DNA from 2 places in the Shewanella cyperi genome. Region 2 is predicted to be linked to the other one. Evidence: riboswitches for the same ligand, from Rfam matches in the RefSeq annotation. Region 2 holds a riboswitch; the other holds the start of a gene.

What was found. Region 2 has a riboswitch for thiamine pyrophosphate ahead of thiC (phosphomethylpyrimidine synthase ThiC). Riboswitches for the same ligand answer to the same signal wherever they lie in the genome.
Region 1: linked by a shared signal. The riboswitch ahead of JYB84_RS07085 (TonB-dependent receptor) and the one ahead of thiC (phosphomethylpyrimidine synthase ThiC) in region 2 are both predicted to bind thiamine pyrophosphate.

What each region holds. Positions count from the first base shown of each region.
Region 1 is NZ_CP071501.1:1,673,172-1,680,277, reverse strand. Features, by position in the region: gene JYB84_RS07100 (phosphotransferase) at 156-1,118, opposite strand; gene pnuC (nicotinamide riboside transporter PnuC) at 1,115-1,756, opposite strand; gene JYB84_RS07090 (YkoF family thiamine/hydroxymethylpyrimidine-binding protein) at 1,774-2,034, opposite strand; gene JYB84_RS07085 (TonB-dependent receptor) at 2,091-4,322, opposite strand; TPP riboswitch at 4,373-4,478, opposite strand; gene JYB84_RS18520 (PaaI family thioesterase) at 4,582-5,577, opposite strand; gene hinT (purine nucleoside phosphoramidase) at 5,577-5,930, opposite strand; gene JYB84_RS07070 (M61 family metallopeptidase) at 6,155-7,106, shown strand, end outside.
Region 2 is NZ_CP071501.1:1,924,380-1,931,485, reverse strand. Features, by position in the region: gene JYB84_RS08315 (thiazole synthase) at 1-654, opposite strand, end outside; gene thiS (sulfur carrier protein ThiS) at 656-859, opposite strand; gene JYB84_RS08305 (HesA/MoeB/ThiF family protein) at 840-1,652, opposite strand; gene JYB84_RS08300 (bifunctional hydroxymethylpyrimidine kinase/phosphomethylpyrimidine kinase) at 1,639-3,222, opposite strand; gene thiC (phosphomethylpyrimidine synthase ThiC) at 3,224-5,218, opposite strand; TPP riboswitch at 5,343-5,441, opposite strand; gene JYB84_RS08290 (hypothetical protein) at 5,594-6,730, opposite strand.

The DNA.
Region 1 (7,106 bases), 250 kb from region 2:
ATCGAGTCAAATACCGACTCTGGCGCTGGCCAGTTGCAGGTATCTGTCAAACCACAGCAGAAACACGAGATTGCCACTGCCGGCCGCCATCAACAGCGCCCGGCATATGACAGCAAAATACGCTGTGCATAACGAAAACCAGATCAAATGCCGGCTCAGGCGCTGGCCAGTTGCAGGTATCTGTCAAACCAAAGCAGAAACACCTTATCCTGGCTCCCTGCCGCCATCAACAGCGCCCAGATGGCGGCGAAATACCAGTGCATGGCCAGGGCATCCCCCAGCAGAGTGGCATCTTCCGGCTGCAACTGTGGATGCCAGGCCAGATAATCCTGCGCCAATGCGCTGCGCTCTGCGGCGCTCAACTGATGGGATGCCAGCACGGTCGCCAGATCCCACAGCGGGTGGGAGGCACAGCTGAATTCAAAGTCGATGCAAAAGAGTCGGCCTTCATGATGCAGGAGATTGAGCGGCGACAGATCCCTGTGGACATATTGCAGTGGCAGATACCTGTGCTCCAAACGCGCCAGGTGAGCTTCGATAGCAGGCAGCCTCGCTTGCAACTGCCCATGGGCCCTCGCCCACTCGCTGTCCGCATCCGGGCAGCTTAACGAACAGTCTAACGAACAGCCATCCAAGGCCTCCTGATAATCCTGCCACTGCTGGCTGAACCCCTTGTGATTGGCGGGCACGGGCAAGGTTGCCAGGCCTTGAAGCAGTTCAAACAACAGCCCTGTCCGAGTCGAGCGCTCAGGCTCGAGATCATGCTCTTGCTCGGTATCAGCTGTGTGCCACTCACGCCAGGCCAGTTCGGTATTGAGCTCATGCCAGTTGCCGTCCTCAAGCCAGGGGGCCAGATAACACTGGCCATCAGTGCTGACGGCTAATAATTTGGGGGCCAGACCGGCATCGCTGGCCTGACGCCAGTTGGCGGCTTCAAAGTCCCGCTGGCAAAAGGCGCTGCTGGCGGCTGAGTTAACCCTGAGCACCCAATGACTGTCACCAAGGCTGAGGCGATAGTTACTGTTGCTGAGTCCCAGGGTCAGGGGCTCAACAGTGGCCTGTGCCAATCCCTGGGCAGCGACAAAGGCCAAGGCATTGGCCGGCAGCACCGACGTCATCTCGTGACCGCCTCGGCTTCCTCGGCCATGGTGTTGCGCCAGAGGAAGAATCCACCCACCGCCAGGCCCACGTAAAGCACAAACAACAAGGACGTCAGCATCAGCCCCTTGCTGAGGTAGAGATAAATGGAGACCAGATCAATCACCACCCAATAGAGCCAGTTTTCCAACACTTTGCGGGCCACCAGATAGGTGGTCATCACGGCAAAACAGGTGGTGGCAGCATCCAGATAGGGAAAAGAGGCCTGGGTGTAGGTTGCCATTAGATAGCCCACGGCCAGGCTGACGATGGAGGTCAGCGCAATCAAGCGTAAATGGGTTGCCAGCGGCCAACTGCACACCTGCACCCCGTGGTGTCGCTCCCCGCCCCTGCTCCATTGCCAATAACCATAGAAGGCCATGGCCATGTAATACACATTGAGAAAAGATTCCATCAGCAACATCACCTTGAAAAACAGCACGGTATAAATGGCGGTGCTGAGGAACGCCGCCGCCCAGCACCAGACACTGGCGCGCATGGCAAGCAGCAGATACGCCAGCGCCAACAGCACGGCCACACCTTCCCACACCGTCATGGCGTGCATCTCACCGAGCGCCGTTTGCAAGGGGGTCATCAGGGCGCCAAACCAGGCCGTCATTGCTTCTGCCACGTCCGTCACTCGCTGTGGCCCAGATCCAGGGCGCCACCGATAAATTTACAGACAAATACTGCCTTGCCGAACTGCTGGTGGGCGGCCTGCATCTCGGTGGCCAACATCTGCATCACCTCGGCATAGTCCCCAACCACCTGGGTCGCCATGGCATTGGTGCGGCGCTCAATATTGGGATAGCTGTCCAGGCGCTGGATAAACCAGCGGATGGGAGCCACATAGTCTTCCTTAAGCGGGTACATGCTGATTTCGGCTGTCAGTTTCATTACTTTTTCCCTCCGGCGGGCCCAGCGGTTAACCGGGCCCGCCTGTTTTCTGCGGATTACATCAGGCGCAAATCAAAGGTCAGGCCAAAGGCCCTTGGATCGCCATAACGTATGTATTGCTTATCGGCCCAACCATTGTCCGGCTCGTTGCCGAAGTAGAAGCCACGGACGCCGTATTCCTTGTCCAGCAGGTTGCGCCCCCAGAGATACACAGACCAGGCATCGGCCTCGTAACCCATTCTGGCGTTCACTACCCCATAGCCTTTGGACTTGGAATCATTGGAGTCAGAATAGTAGAACTGGCTCTTGCCGTTGGCATTGAGGTTGACAAAGAAACCGCGATCGCTGCGCCAGGTGCTACCGACCGCCCAGGTCCAGTTGGGGGCATGGGCCAGCTCGCGGCCGCTGAGATCCACCTCGCCGCCATACTTGTCCTGATAGCTGTAGTCACCGTATTCGGTTTGCAGATAGCCGACACTGCCGTAGAAGTGCAGGTTGTCGCTGGCGTACCAGTTACCTTCCAGCTCGGCGCCGTAGTTGCTGGAGCTGCCGGCGTTTTCGGTAAACAGAATAAAGCGCTGCGGCTTTTCGGGATCCTGCTGGGAAGCGGATACCTGTTGATCTTGTCTGTCCATGTAGAACAGCGCCAGCTTGGTGTCGGCGTTGCCCTCGAAGAAGCTGGATTTGAGACCGATTTCATAGTTGTAGAGGATCTCGGTATCAAACTCCTTCTTGTCGGCCAGCTCCACCGGCAGCGACATGTTGAATCCGCCGGCCTTGTAGCCTCGGGCCAAACGCAGATAGAGATTGTGGCTGTCGTTGAGGGCCTTGCCCAGGGCAATATGACCGCCCCACATGGTTTCTGACGGGTCAAAGGCATCACCGGCATCGTCGCTGTACTCTGCATGACGACGCTCCAGACGCGCACCGACCGACAGGTTGTAACCCTGGCCGAGATCGCTGTCGAGCTGGCCAAACAGTGCCAGGTTGCGGGCCTCGTAGCTGGAGATCAGCATTTCATCGGGCCAAGCGTTGTAGAAGGACTCGGTGTTATTGTCCTCCTTGAGATCCATGCCGTAGATCCCCAGCAGCCAGTCGGTGCTGCCATCGAAAATGCGGCCCGCATCCGTGCTGGTCAGACGAAATTCCTGGGACACTGTGGCCCTGTCACCGCGCTTGTCCCAGGTGTAATCGTATTGACAGGGCAACAGCTCCTCATAGTCGCCGTTCTCGTTGACATCGTAATCATCGACGCACTGTCTTGCCGCCCAGAATTCTGGGTTGGCCCAGTCGCCGTCATAGCCATGGTGATGATCGGTGGCGGCGTAGGAGGTGAGCGAGGTCAGTTCGGCCCCCTCAATATCGGTGAAATGCAGCTTGAGACCTATGCCTGTGCTGCGCTGATTATCTGTGCCCGGCGCATCGGTCAGGGTATCGAAACCATTGTTGTCCAAGGTCCAGGCATCGTAACCGTTGTCAAAGTTGGCGTGCATCAGCACCAGATCGGCCTGGGTGGTGTCGCTGGCGTACCAGCGAAATTTGGCCCGCAGCGACAGTTCGTCACGCTCGTTGGTGTCACTGCGGTCAAGATACAGGTTGTCCCTGAAGCCGTCCTGATAGTGTTTTTCCAGTGCCACCCGATACAGCAGTTCCCCCGAGTCCATCATGGGGCCTGAGCTGAAACCGCTGAAGGTGCGCAGATTGTCATTACCCAGCGACACCCGGGCGCCGTGCTCAAAGGTCTCTGTGGGGTCCTTGCTTTTCAGGTAAATCAGACCGGCAAGGGCGTTGGCGCCGTAGCGGGTTCCCTGGGGGCCGCGCAGCACTTCCGCCTGCTGCATGTCGTACATACTGGACACCATACCCAGACCCGACAGGTCGATATCATCAATCAGGTAGCCGATGGAGGAGTTGGGCGCGCCCTTGTATTCTTCCTGCTCGCCAACACCGCGAATTTGGAAATAGCGGGGTCTGGAAGTACCGCCTGACCAGTTGAAGTTGGCCACAGTGCCGAGCAGATCTTCAAAATGACGGGCGCCCTCATCCTCGATTTTCTGCGCATCTATCACGGTCACACTGGAGGGAATTTTTTCCACCGCGATACCGCGAAAATCGGCGGTCACCAACATGACTTCCATCGCTTCGGGATCGGCACCGGCCTTGTCGGATGGCGCGTCGGCGGCCTGAACAGCAACCGAGCCCAGGGCAGCCGCAATCGCCAGGGCCACAGGCGCCTTGGTCAGCAGCGGAGAAGAAAAACTTTTACTGAACGATGTCTTGCTCAAAATAGGACCTCAAATGTCTGGTTTGAGATCCGGCAACGCTTTAGCGGATTAGAAGTGTGCAGATGGCCCATTCCTACGCCGGTATCAGCCGGATCAGGTTCTAAGGGTTTGTCATGTGACATCTCAGTCTGCAATCGGCAGACACCCCTTGGCAGCGACGATTATACCCGAGTCAAAAAGCAAAGTGATACTTTTGTTGCAAGCCATCAATGAAAATCGGCGCCCGGTCACGGCGCCGATTTCAGCACTTCAAGGCCGTCGCTCAATCGATGAGGAAGTGGGCCCTGGCGGTGGACACCAGCTGCTTGCGGTTGGTCTGCCAGCAGTTGATGTTGACGTTGGCTACCCTGCGGCCCTGACGGGTGATTCGGCACTCGGCAAAGGTGTCTTTGTGGTAACCGGCCCTCAGGTAGTCGATGGAGAAATCCACCACCTTGGGCACCCTGGAGGTCTGCATAAACACCATCAGCTGCACTATGGCAGACATTTCCATAAAGCCGGCAATCACACCGCCGTGGATGGCCGGTACCACGGGATTGCCTATGTTGGTGTCTTTCGCCGGCAGGCGGAACACCAGCTCATCACCAAAACGCGAAGCCTCCATGCCGATAAAGCGGGCATAGGGCACCTGCTCCAGCAGGGGGCTGAAGTCGTTGAGTTCGGTTACCTGACGCACTATCTGCTTCACATCCAGGGCCGCGGCGGCGCCATCCCCGGGTTTCTGGGCTTCGGCCTGCAGGCTTTGCACCTGTGGCCCCAGCACATGCCCAGGCTCCAGCAGCGCCTGGCGGAATTTCTCACCCACCATTTCCGGACTGATGCGCATAAAAGCCCCCACCGCGTGGGCGATTGGCTTATCTATGCTGTCCTGGTAGGCGATGGCGCGGGTAAAGGCGATGTTGGATGACAGGCGGTAACACTCGGCAAAACCGTAGACGCTCTTGTTGGGTTCGGCCGGGCGCATGTAGTCCACCCGCAGATCCAGAGTGGGTGAAATCTCCAGCGAACCGAATTGCTGCTGAATGGCACAGACCACGGCGCAGCCGCAGGCGGTGTCCATCAAGGTGGTGATCACCCCGCCGTGGATAACCCCGGTGTCCGGATAGCCAATCAAGGCGCGGCTGTAGGGCAGCTCAATCAGCACATGGTGCTCGCTGGCCTCCAGTACCGACAAGCCCAGGCGCCGGCACTGGGCCAGCTGATTGACAAAACGGCTGGCCAGCTCGGTCAGGGGAAAGAACTCGGGATTGACCTTCATCAGCGCAGGCTCACCATGGGGCCAAGGGGCGCGCCACCCAGCAGGTGCAGGTGAATGTGATACACCTCCTGCCCACCGTGCCTATTGCAGTTCATGATAATGCGGTAACCGTCCTCAGCAATGCCGGCCTCGGCGGCAAGCTTGGCCGCCACTGTCACCATACGGCCCAGAGCCAATTCATCCGAGGCCTTGACGTCATTGGTCGTTGGGATCAGGTGATTGGGCACGATAAGAATGTGGGTCGGCGCCTTGGGATGAATATCGCGAAACGCGGTCACCAAATCGTCCTGGTACAGAATTTCGGCGGGAATTTCACGGCGAATAATTTTGCTGAAAATGGTTTCTTCGGCCATCTTGGACTCCGACTGGGGCTGAGTGATGATAGTTAGGCTTCTGCCATAGAATTCAATGACATTATAATAGCAAGCCAGCGCCTTGCGCGAGCGGCACAGGCAGGCGAATCAAGACGATTTTCCCTTTCGCGGCCCGGATTGAGCTGGCCAGACCGCAGGGCGTTTGCGTCACAGCGGCTTTTTTGGCAGCATGGCGCCACTGAATTTCCCCAGGATTTATACCCATGATCCATTATCAGATTGACGCTTGCGATCCCAAGGCACACCTGTTTTCCGTTACCCTGCTGCTGAGCCAACCGGCGAAAAACCAGCGCCTCACCCTGCCCGCCTGGATCCCCGGCAGCTACATGGTGCGCGACTTCGCCCGTAACCTGATTGGTCTGAGCGCCAGCACCGCAGGCCACAAGGTCGGAATTAGCCAACTGGACAAACAAAGCTGGCAGCTCGACTGCGACGGCACTGCGCCGGTCAGCATCAAATATCAGGTCTATGCCTTTGACCTCTCGGTGCGCAGCGCTCATCTCGACATGACCCACGGCTTTTTCAACGGCTCCAGCGTGTTCCTGGCGGTGGAAGGTCAGGAGCAGCTGCCCCACAGGGTCAGCATCAGCGCGCCCAAGGACAGCGCACTGGCCCACTGGCGCCTTGCCACCACATTGCCGCGCTCAAGCGGCGAGGCCTGGGGCTTTGGCGAATTCGAGGCCGAAAGCTACGATGCCCTTATCGATCATCCGGTGGAGATGGGTGATTTCACCCTGGCAAGCTTTGAGGCCCGCGGCGTGCCACACCATGTGGTGCTGAGCGGTCGCCATCGCTGCCACATGGACCGCCTGTGTCAGGATCTCAAGGCCATCTGCGAAACCCAGATAGACATGTTCGCCACCCCGGCGCCCTTCAGTGAATACCTGTTCATGACGACCGTGCTGGACAATGGCTTTGGTGGCCTGGAGCACCGCAGCTCCACTGCTTTGGTATGCTCACGCAAGGATCTGCCCCTCACCCAGGACGCCGAGGTCAACCGCGACTACCGGGTGTACCTGTCCCTGTGCAGCCACGAGTACTTTCACAGCTGGAACGTCAAGCGCATCAAACCCAAGCGCTTTTTGCCATATGAACTGGCGGCCGAGAGCTATACCCGTCAGCTGTGGGCCTATGAAGGCATCACTTCTTACTATG
Region 2 (7,106 bases):
CGCCGCCATACGCACTGGATCGGCGCTGGAGGCAATGGCGGTATTGACCAGCACGGCGTCGGCGCCAAGCTCCATCGCCTCACAGGCCTGGGACGGCGAACCTATGCCGGCATCCACCACCACAGGAATGTTGGCCTGCTCTATGATGATCTTTAAAAACGCCCTGCTCTCCAGCCCCTGATTGGAGCCTATGGGGCTCGCCAGCGGCATGACGGCGGCGCAGCCAATCTCCTCCAGGCGTCGGCACAGCACAGGATCGGCGTGGACATAGGGCAAGACCGCAAAGCCCTGGGACACCAGCTCCTTTGCCGCCTCGAAGGTTTCCATGGGATCGGGCATCAGATATCGGGGATCCGGGTGGATCTCCAGTTTCAGCCAGTGAGTACCCAGCAGTTCCCGCGCCAGGTTCGCTGCGAGTATCGCTTCCTTGGCGTTGCGTGCACCTGAGGTGTTGGGCAACAATTTCACGCCCCGCTCCAGCAGCGGCTGCAAAATGTCATCGCGGCCCTGGCTGAGATCGATGCGCTTGAGCGCCAGGGTCACCAGCTCGGTGCCGCTGGCGGCTATGGCCTGTTGCATCAGCGCCGAAGAGGCAAATTTGCCGGTACCGCTAAACAATCTTGATGAAAATTGCTGATTGGCAATGGTCAGCATCTCAACCTCCCGCCACGGCGGCAAAGCAATCAAGGCGGTCGGCCTCGGCAAGATGCAGGTGCGTCCAGCGATGCCTTGGCACCACAGTACCGTTCAGCACCAGGGCCACCTGCTGGGGCCGGATTGCTTGATGCTCTAGAAAGGCATCCAGGCTGAGTCCCGCAGGCAACTGCAACGACTCGCCGTTAAACTGAATGGTCAACATGGTTCTTTCTCCCTTGGGGGATAACTTGTGAGTCTGGGGTTTTAGAAGTACCAAGCCTTAAGGCGCAAATGGGACACAGGGGATCCGGTTCCAGCCTGGCCTCATGCCAACTGAGGCTTAGGCCATTGAAACGCAGCAGACGCCCGGCAGCGTAGTCCATCCCCAGCAACAACTGCAGCGCCAGCAGCGCCTGCATCGAGGCCATCACAGCCACTGCGGGCCCCAGCACGCCCTGGGCGGCGCAATTGCCGGCGCTTTGGGTATCTTCCGGATACAGGCACTGGTAACAGGGTCCTTCACCGGGTGTAACAAGGAGCAGTTGCCCTTCAAAGCCGCTGATGGCGGCGCTGATAAGGGGCAGATTCAAACGCTGGCAACTTGCGTTAACCCTGTGGCGGGTCGCAAAGTTGTCGCAGCAATCGAGCACCAAATCATTACCAGCAAGTGCAGAATCGACGTTTTCCGCAGTGATGGCACCGGCGGCGCTGAGCGTGCCCCCCGGGTACTGGTGAGCGAGCCTGGCGGCCAGCACCTGCGCTTTCCCTTGGCCCAGATCCCTGTCGTCATAGGCCAACTGCCTCGGCAGGTTGGACAGTTCAACCGTATCGCCATCAAACAGGCTTATGTGGCCAATTCCGGCGGCGGCCAACTGATGGGCCACAGAGCAGCCCAAACCGCCACAGCCCACTATGGCGATGCGACTTTGCCCCAGACGCACTTGCCCCGCCTCGCCGCATTCCGGCAGCAATATCTGCCGCGAATAGCGGATAAAATCCCGGTCAGAAAGTCCCATGGCCGTCCTCCCACAAAGCGGTCAGCTCCGCAAGGGCTTCATCCGGTGCACCGTGGGCACAGATGGCCCGCACCACGGCGGCGCTGTTGACGCCGGTGGCGCGGATATCCACCAGGTTATGCTTGTCTATTCCGCCAATGGCCACGGTCGGCAGCCTTGGGGCAAAGGTGGCCACATAACGCCTCAGCCGTTCAAGGCCCTGGGGTTTGGAGGGCATGGTCTTGGTGGGGGTTGGAAAAATATGCCCAAGGGCCAGGTAGCTCGGCTGATTAGCCAGTGCCAGCAGGGCCTCGAAGTAGCCGTGGCTGGATAGGCCGAGGGCCAGCCCCGCCTCGGCAAGCCTGCCCAAGGGCGCCCCGGCCAAATCTTCCTGGCCCAAATGGACCCCGAAGGCGCCGTGCTCCAGGGCGAGCTGCCAGTGATCGTTGATAAAGAGTTGCGCACCATATTCACGTCCCAACTCAATGGCTCGAATAACGGCCAGCTCCGCCTCTGACCCCGGGGTGGCAGCCTGTTTGAGCCTGAACTGAATTGTCTTCACCCCCGCCTTCAACAGTACTTTTAGCTGCTCAATATCGGCCACCACGGGATAGATCCCAAGATTGGCCTCAAGCGTGGCAAAGGGCACTTCGTTTACCGTTTGCCCTTTGGGGGCTCCATCGATTGCCAAAGGCGAAATGGCCGGGAAATCTTCCAGGGACTCAGGCCAACCCGGACGACCCAAGGGCCCGGGGCCTGCGCCTGATCTGTAACCCAGCGCCAATGCGTGGTTGATATAGGCCTTGGCCAGCACCAGGGCATCGGGCACCACATAGCCCTGGGCCAAAAAGGCCGCAGCCGCGCTCGCCAGGGTGCAGCCGCTGCCGTGATTGTTATCGGTCTGTACCCTTGGGTTGGTGAGCCTGAAGCCCATGTTGCTGTGCAGCGGCGAGCAGTCATTGAGCTCGCCCAGCAACATCAGATCTTCGGCCTCGGTGGCCAATCGCCCATGAAGGGAAAGATCGCCACCCTTGGCAAACAGGCTGCCCCCGATCCTTGCCTTGAGCGTTGTGGCCGCCTGGTGCCAATCGACCTCATTTTGAAGTTTTTCCTTGCCCGTCATCTGCGCCAGTTCGGCCACATTGGGGGTGATGATGGTGGCAAGCTCGAACAAGGGACTGAAATCGAGCCGACCACTGCCCTGTTGCAATGTATCGCCGCAGCTGGCCACCATCACGGGGTCGAGCACCAAGGCTACCTGGGGCACATGGGTAGCCAACCAATCCGCTAGCAAGTTGAGCTGGGCCTGATTTGCCAACAGACCAATCTTGATGGCAGCGGGCGGCATGTCGGCAAGCAAGGTTTCCAGCTGGGCCAGCAACATGGCATCGGATACCGGCTCCACCAGGGTCACGGCCACCGAACTTTGGGCGGTCAGCGCCGTGATTATTGTGCAGCAGTGGCAACCCAGGGCATTGATGGTCGCCAGATCCGCCTGAATACCGGCGCCACCGCCGCTGTCGGAACCGGCTATGGTCCAAACTATCGGTTTCTTAAAGGCCTCGGGAATGGATTTGGCTTTGGCTTCCATGCTATTCCCCTGAAATGGGCTCAAGCACCCCATCCACATGATGCTCGCTGTACAGGGCACCACCGGCATCACGGAAGGCACCGGACATTTTCGCCATGCCGTCCCGGGCAATGCTGCTCTGCACAGCTATGGCCTGCACTTCGATGGCCTGTGATGCAGTTCCAGCCGTCTTGGCTGCTTCCAAGCCGGCGGCGTAGTCACGCACGTCCTGGGTGATCTTCATCGAACAAAACTTGGGACCGCACATGGAGCAGAAATGGGCCACCTTGGCCGACTCCTGGGGCAAAGATTCATCGTGATAGGCACGGGCCGTGTCGGGATCCAGCCCCAGGTTGTACTGATCTTCCCAGCGGAACTCAAATCGGGCCTTCGACAGGGCATTGTCCCGCAACTGGGCGCTTGGATGGCCCTTGGCCACATCCGCGGCGTGGGCGGCAATCTTATAGGCGATTAGGCCCTGTTTGACGTCTTCCTTGTTCGGTAACCCGAGATGTTCCTTCGGCGTCACGTAGCAAAGCATGGCGCAACCGTACCAGGCTATCATCGCCGCCCCTATGCCGGAGGTGAAATGATCGTAGCCCGGGGCTATGTCTGTGGTCTGGGGACCCAGGGTATAAAACGGCGCTTCGGCGCAGTGCTCAAGCTGCTTGTCCATGTTCTCCTTGATGAGCTGCATGGGGATATGGCCGGGACCTTCAATGATTGTCTGCACATCGTATTCCCAGGCGATTTTCACCAGTTCCCCCAAGGTTTCCAGCTCAGCAAACTGGGCCTCGTCATTGGCATCGGCGATTGAACCGGGACGCATTCCGTCACCGAGAGACAGGGAGACGTCGTAGGCGGCGCAAAGCTCACAGATGTCGCGGAAATGGGTGTAGAGGAAGTTTTCCTTGTGGTGACTCAGGCACCACTTGGCCATGATGGAGCCGCCGCGGGACACTATGCCTGTCACCCGCTTGGCCGTCATGGGCACGTAACGCAGCAGCACACCGGCGTGAATGGTAAAGTAATCCACCCCCTGCTCCGCCTGCTCAATCAGGGTGTCACGGAACACTTCCCAGCTGAGATCCTCGGCTATGCCGTTTACCTTCTCCAGCGCCTGGTAGATGGGCACTGTGCCTATCGGCACCGGCGAGTTGCGCACTATCCATTCGCGGGTCTCGTGGATGTAGCGACCGGTGGACAAGTCCATCACAGTATCTGCGCCCCAGCGGGTGGCCCATACCAGTTTTTCCACCTCTTCCTCGATGGATGAGGTCACCGCCGAGTTGCCTATGTTGGCATTGACCTTCACCAGGAAATTACGGCCGATGATCATCGGCTCTGCCTCGGGGTGGTTGATATTGGCGGGGATGATGGCGCGGCCGCGGGCCACTTCGTCACGGACAAATTCAGGGGTGATAGGCTGGCCCACCAGAGCACCGAAGGCTTCACCGGGTTTGCGTCGCGTGAGTTGTTCATCCCACCCATCGCCGCTTGTGTCAGCGGCCCGGGCCAGGTTTTCCCGAATGGCTATGTATTCCATTTCGGGGGTGATGATCCCCGCTCTGGCATAATGCAGCTGGGTCACCCTCTTGCCGGCCTTGGCGCGGCGCGGTTTGAGCAGCGCATCGAAGCGCAGGTGATCCAGTCCCTCATCGGCAAGGCGTTGCTGGGTGAATTGGGAGCTGACACCTTCAAGGACCTCGGTATCATCCCGTTCCAGGATCCAGGGGCTGCGCAGTGCAGCCAGTCCCCTACGGACATTGATGTTGGCGGCCGGATCGCTGTAGGCGCCGGCACAATCATAAACCCGGATTGCCGGGTTGGGCTCCAAACGAATGCTGCCATCTGCGGCGGCAATGCGGGTATCAGTCTGGTGGATCTGCCGCATGCCAACCCGGATATCGGCACGGGAGCCCTGCAGGTAGATTTTTTCTGAATTGGGATGGGCCAGCGGCTTGAGGTTTTCAATAAAAGCCTGGGCGGCGGCACGGGTTTCACGACGGTTTGACATAAGCAAGCTCACTCTTTTGAAAGATGAATTTGCTTGTCGGGGAACAGAGAGAAGTTGAGTCAGCGTCGGGAAAAATCCACGGCCATTGCGCCCGTTGGCTTTATCCCAATGATCCCCCATTGCAGGGGGATCCCAGCTTGTTTCCTTCGCAGGTCTTAACCCGATCAGGTTCAACGGATCCCGAATTAACGGTCTCAGCCCTAAGGCACTCCGACAAGTGGCCGCAGTATAACCATGGGCGCAATTAAAACACAAGGGGGTTTATGCGCCGCCAAAAATCATAAACCAATCTAATTTTTAGAGCCTTTATCGCATTGTATTTTATAGCAATAAACAAATCATTTAATGCAATATGAATGTTGCAATCTAATTGTTTCACCTGTTTATTTTCCGCCCCATGCGCTCCAGATGGCGATTGATGCCTTCCTTGATGGCCTGTTTTACCTTGTCTCCACCACAGTTAAAGGGGAAGCCGGGATTTTCCGCATGGGGATTCAGCGGCGTTGGCACCTTCACTATCCGATAGCAGGTATCCCCTTTCTTGATAATGCGATTGGGATCGAGTCTGTGATCCAGGGTACTGGGTTTATAAATGTCATCGGCATTGGGCACCTCCAGCACCTCCATGTCAGGCAACATCTCGGACATACCGCCGGGAGTGGTCTTTCGGTCTGCATACTCCTGCCCCGATGCCGTCAACGCCTGGGTATTTTGTTTGGCAATGAAGCGACTGGCGGAGGTGGAAAAGTCCAGCTTTGGCTGGGCATCCACGGGCGTTCGGGCAAATTGATTCTGCGCTGCCGCTTGCCCTGCTTGCTTGTCCTGCTCCGCTTCCGGCAATGGCTCTTGCTCCTGCACCAGCCCCTCTACCTGAGTCACTATTTGGGCTGCCTTTTTAGTCTCCAGCTTTGGCTTGGGATTGGGCTTGGGCTCAGTCTCAACCTCAGGCTTGGCATCGGCTTGAATGGGTTCAACTGGTGCTTCGTTCGGCAATGGCGCCGAAGGTTCAGGCGGCAATTCAGCAATGACTGGCGCAGGCGGCGCAACATACAAATAGGATTTCAGGGGTGGGGGCTTTGGCTGTTGCTTTGATAGGGATTGGGGTATTTGCCAGTTGAGTGTGGACAGCAGAGCCACAATGCCAAGGTGCAGCAGCAGCGCCAAGGCGGAAAAGGCCAGCAATTGGCCTTTGCCAAAAATCTTTAGCGCCGGCTTTGCCTCCCCAGGCCCTTGCACTTCAGCCTCTTGCTGCAAGTCGGGCAATGCGTGCTCTGGATGTAAAGGCACCGGATGTAAGGGCTCTGGCTCATCGCCCCCAATAGCCATGGGCAGCAAAGTGACATTCAAGCCCGCGGGATTGAGGATTGGTCCATCATCGCTTGCAAAGGCGATATGCCGGTTTGAACCGGGCGATAGCCGATCCGCTGGCAGATGCTCAGGCAGCAGGACGGTGTCAGCCTCTATTTCTGCCTCTATGTCGTCCTTGATTAATCCAAACACGCTTGTCCGCATAATAACGTCTTTCCCGAATTTCCCCAGGCCACAGCGCTGAGCCACACATTCATAGGCCGTGCATTGAACTGCTTGCGTTGACAGCCAATGGCTTTAAAGCCAATTGCTTTAAACGCATTGCACTGAAGGCCAACTGTCAGCAGGAGCTGTGAGGCTATTCGGGGTTCCTTGTCCTTTTTCCTTGAGTCTGGTGTTCGAGTCAACTTAAGCAGAAAAGTTCAGCCGCTATGGGGCGGTCACATTTTTACCCACAAAATCAGTTTGTTTGGGAAGCGAATGGGAAACCATAGCGCAGCCGTCCTGCATCCCGAATAGAAAGTGCAAGGCACTCGTCCGAGTTATCAACCAATGGCAAAACCAGCCATTTGCCTCAGAC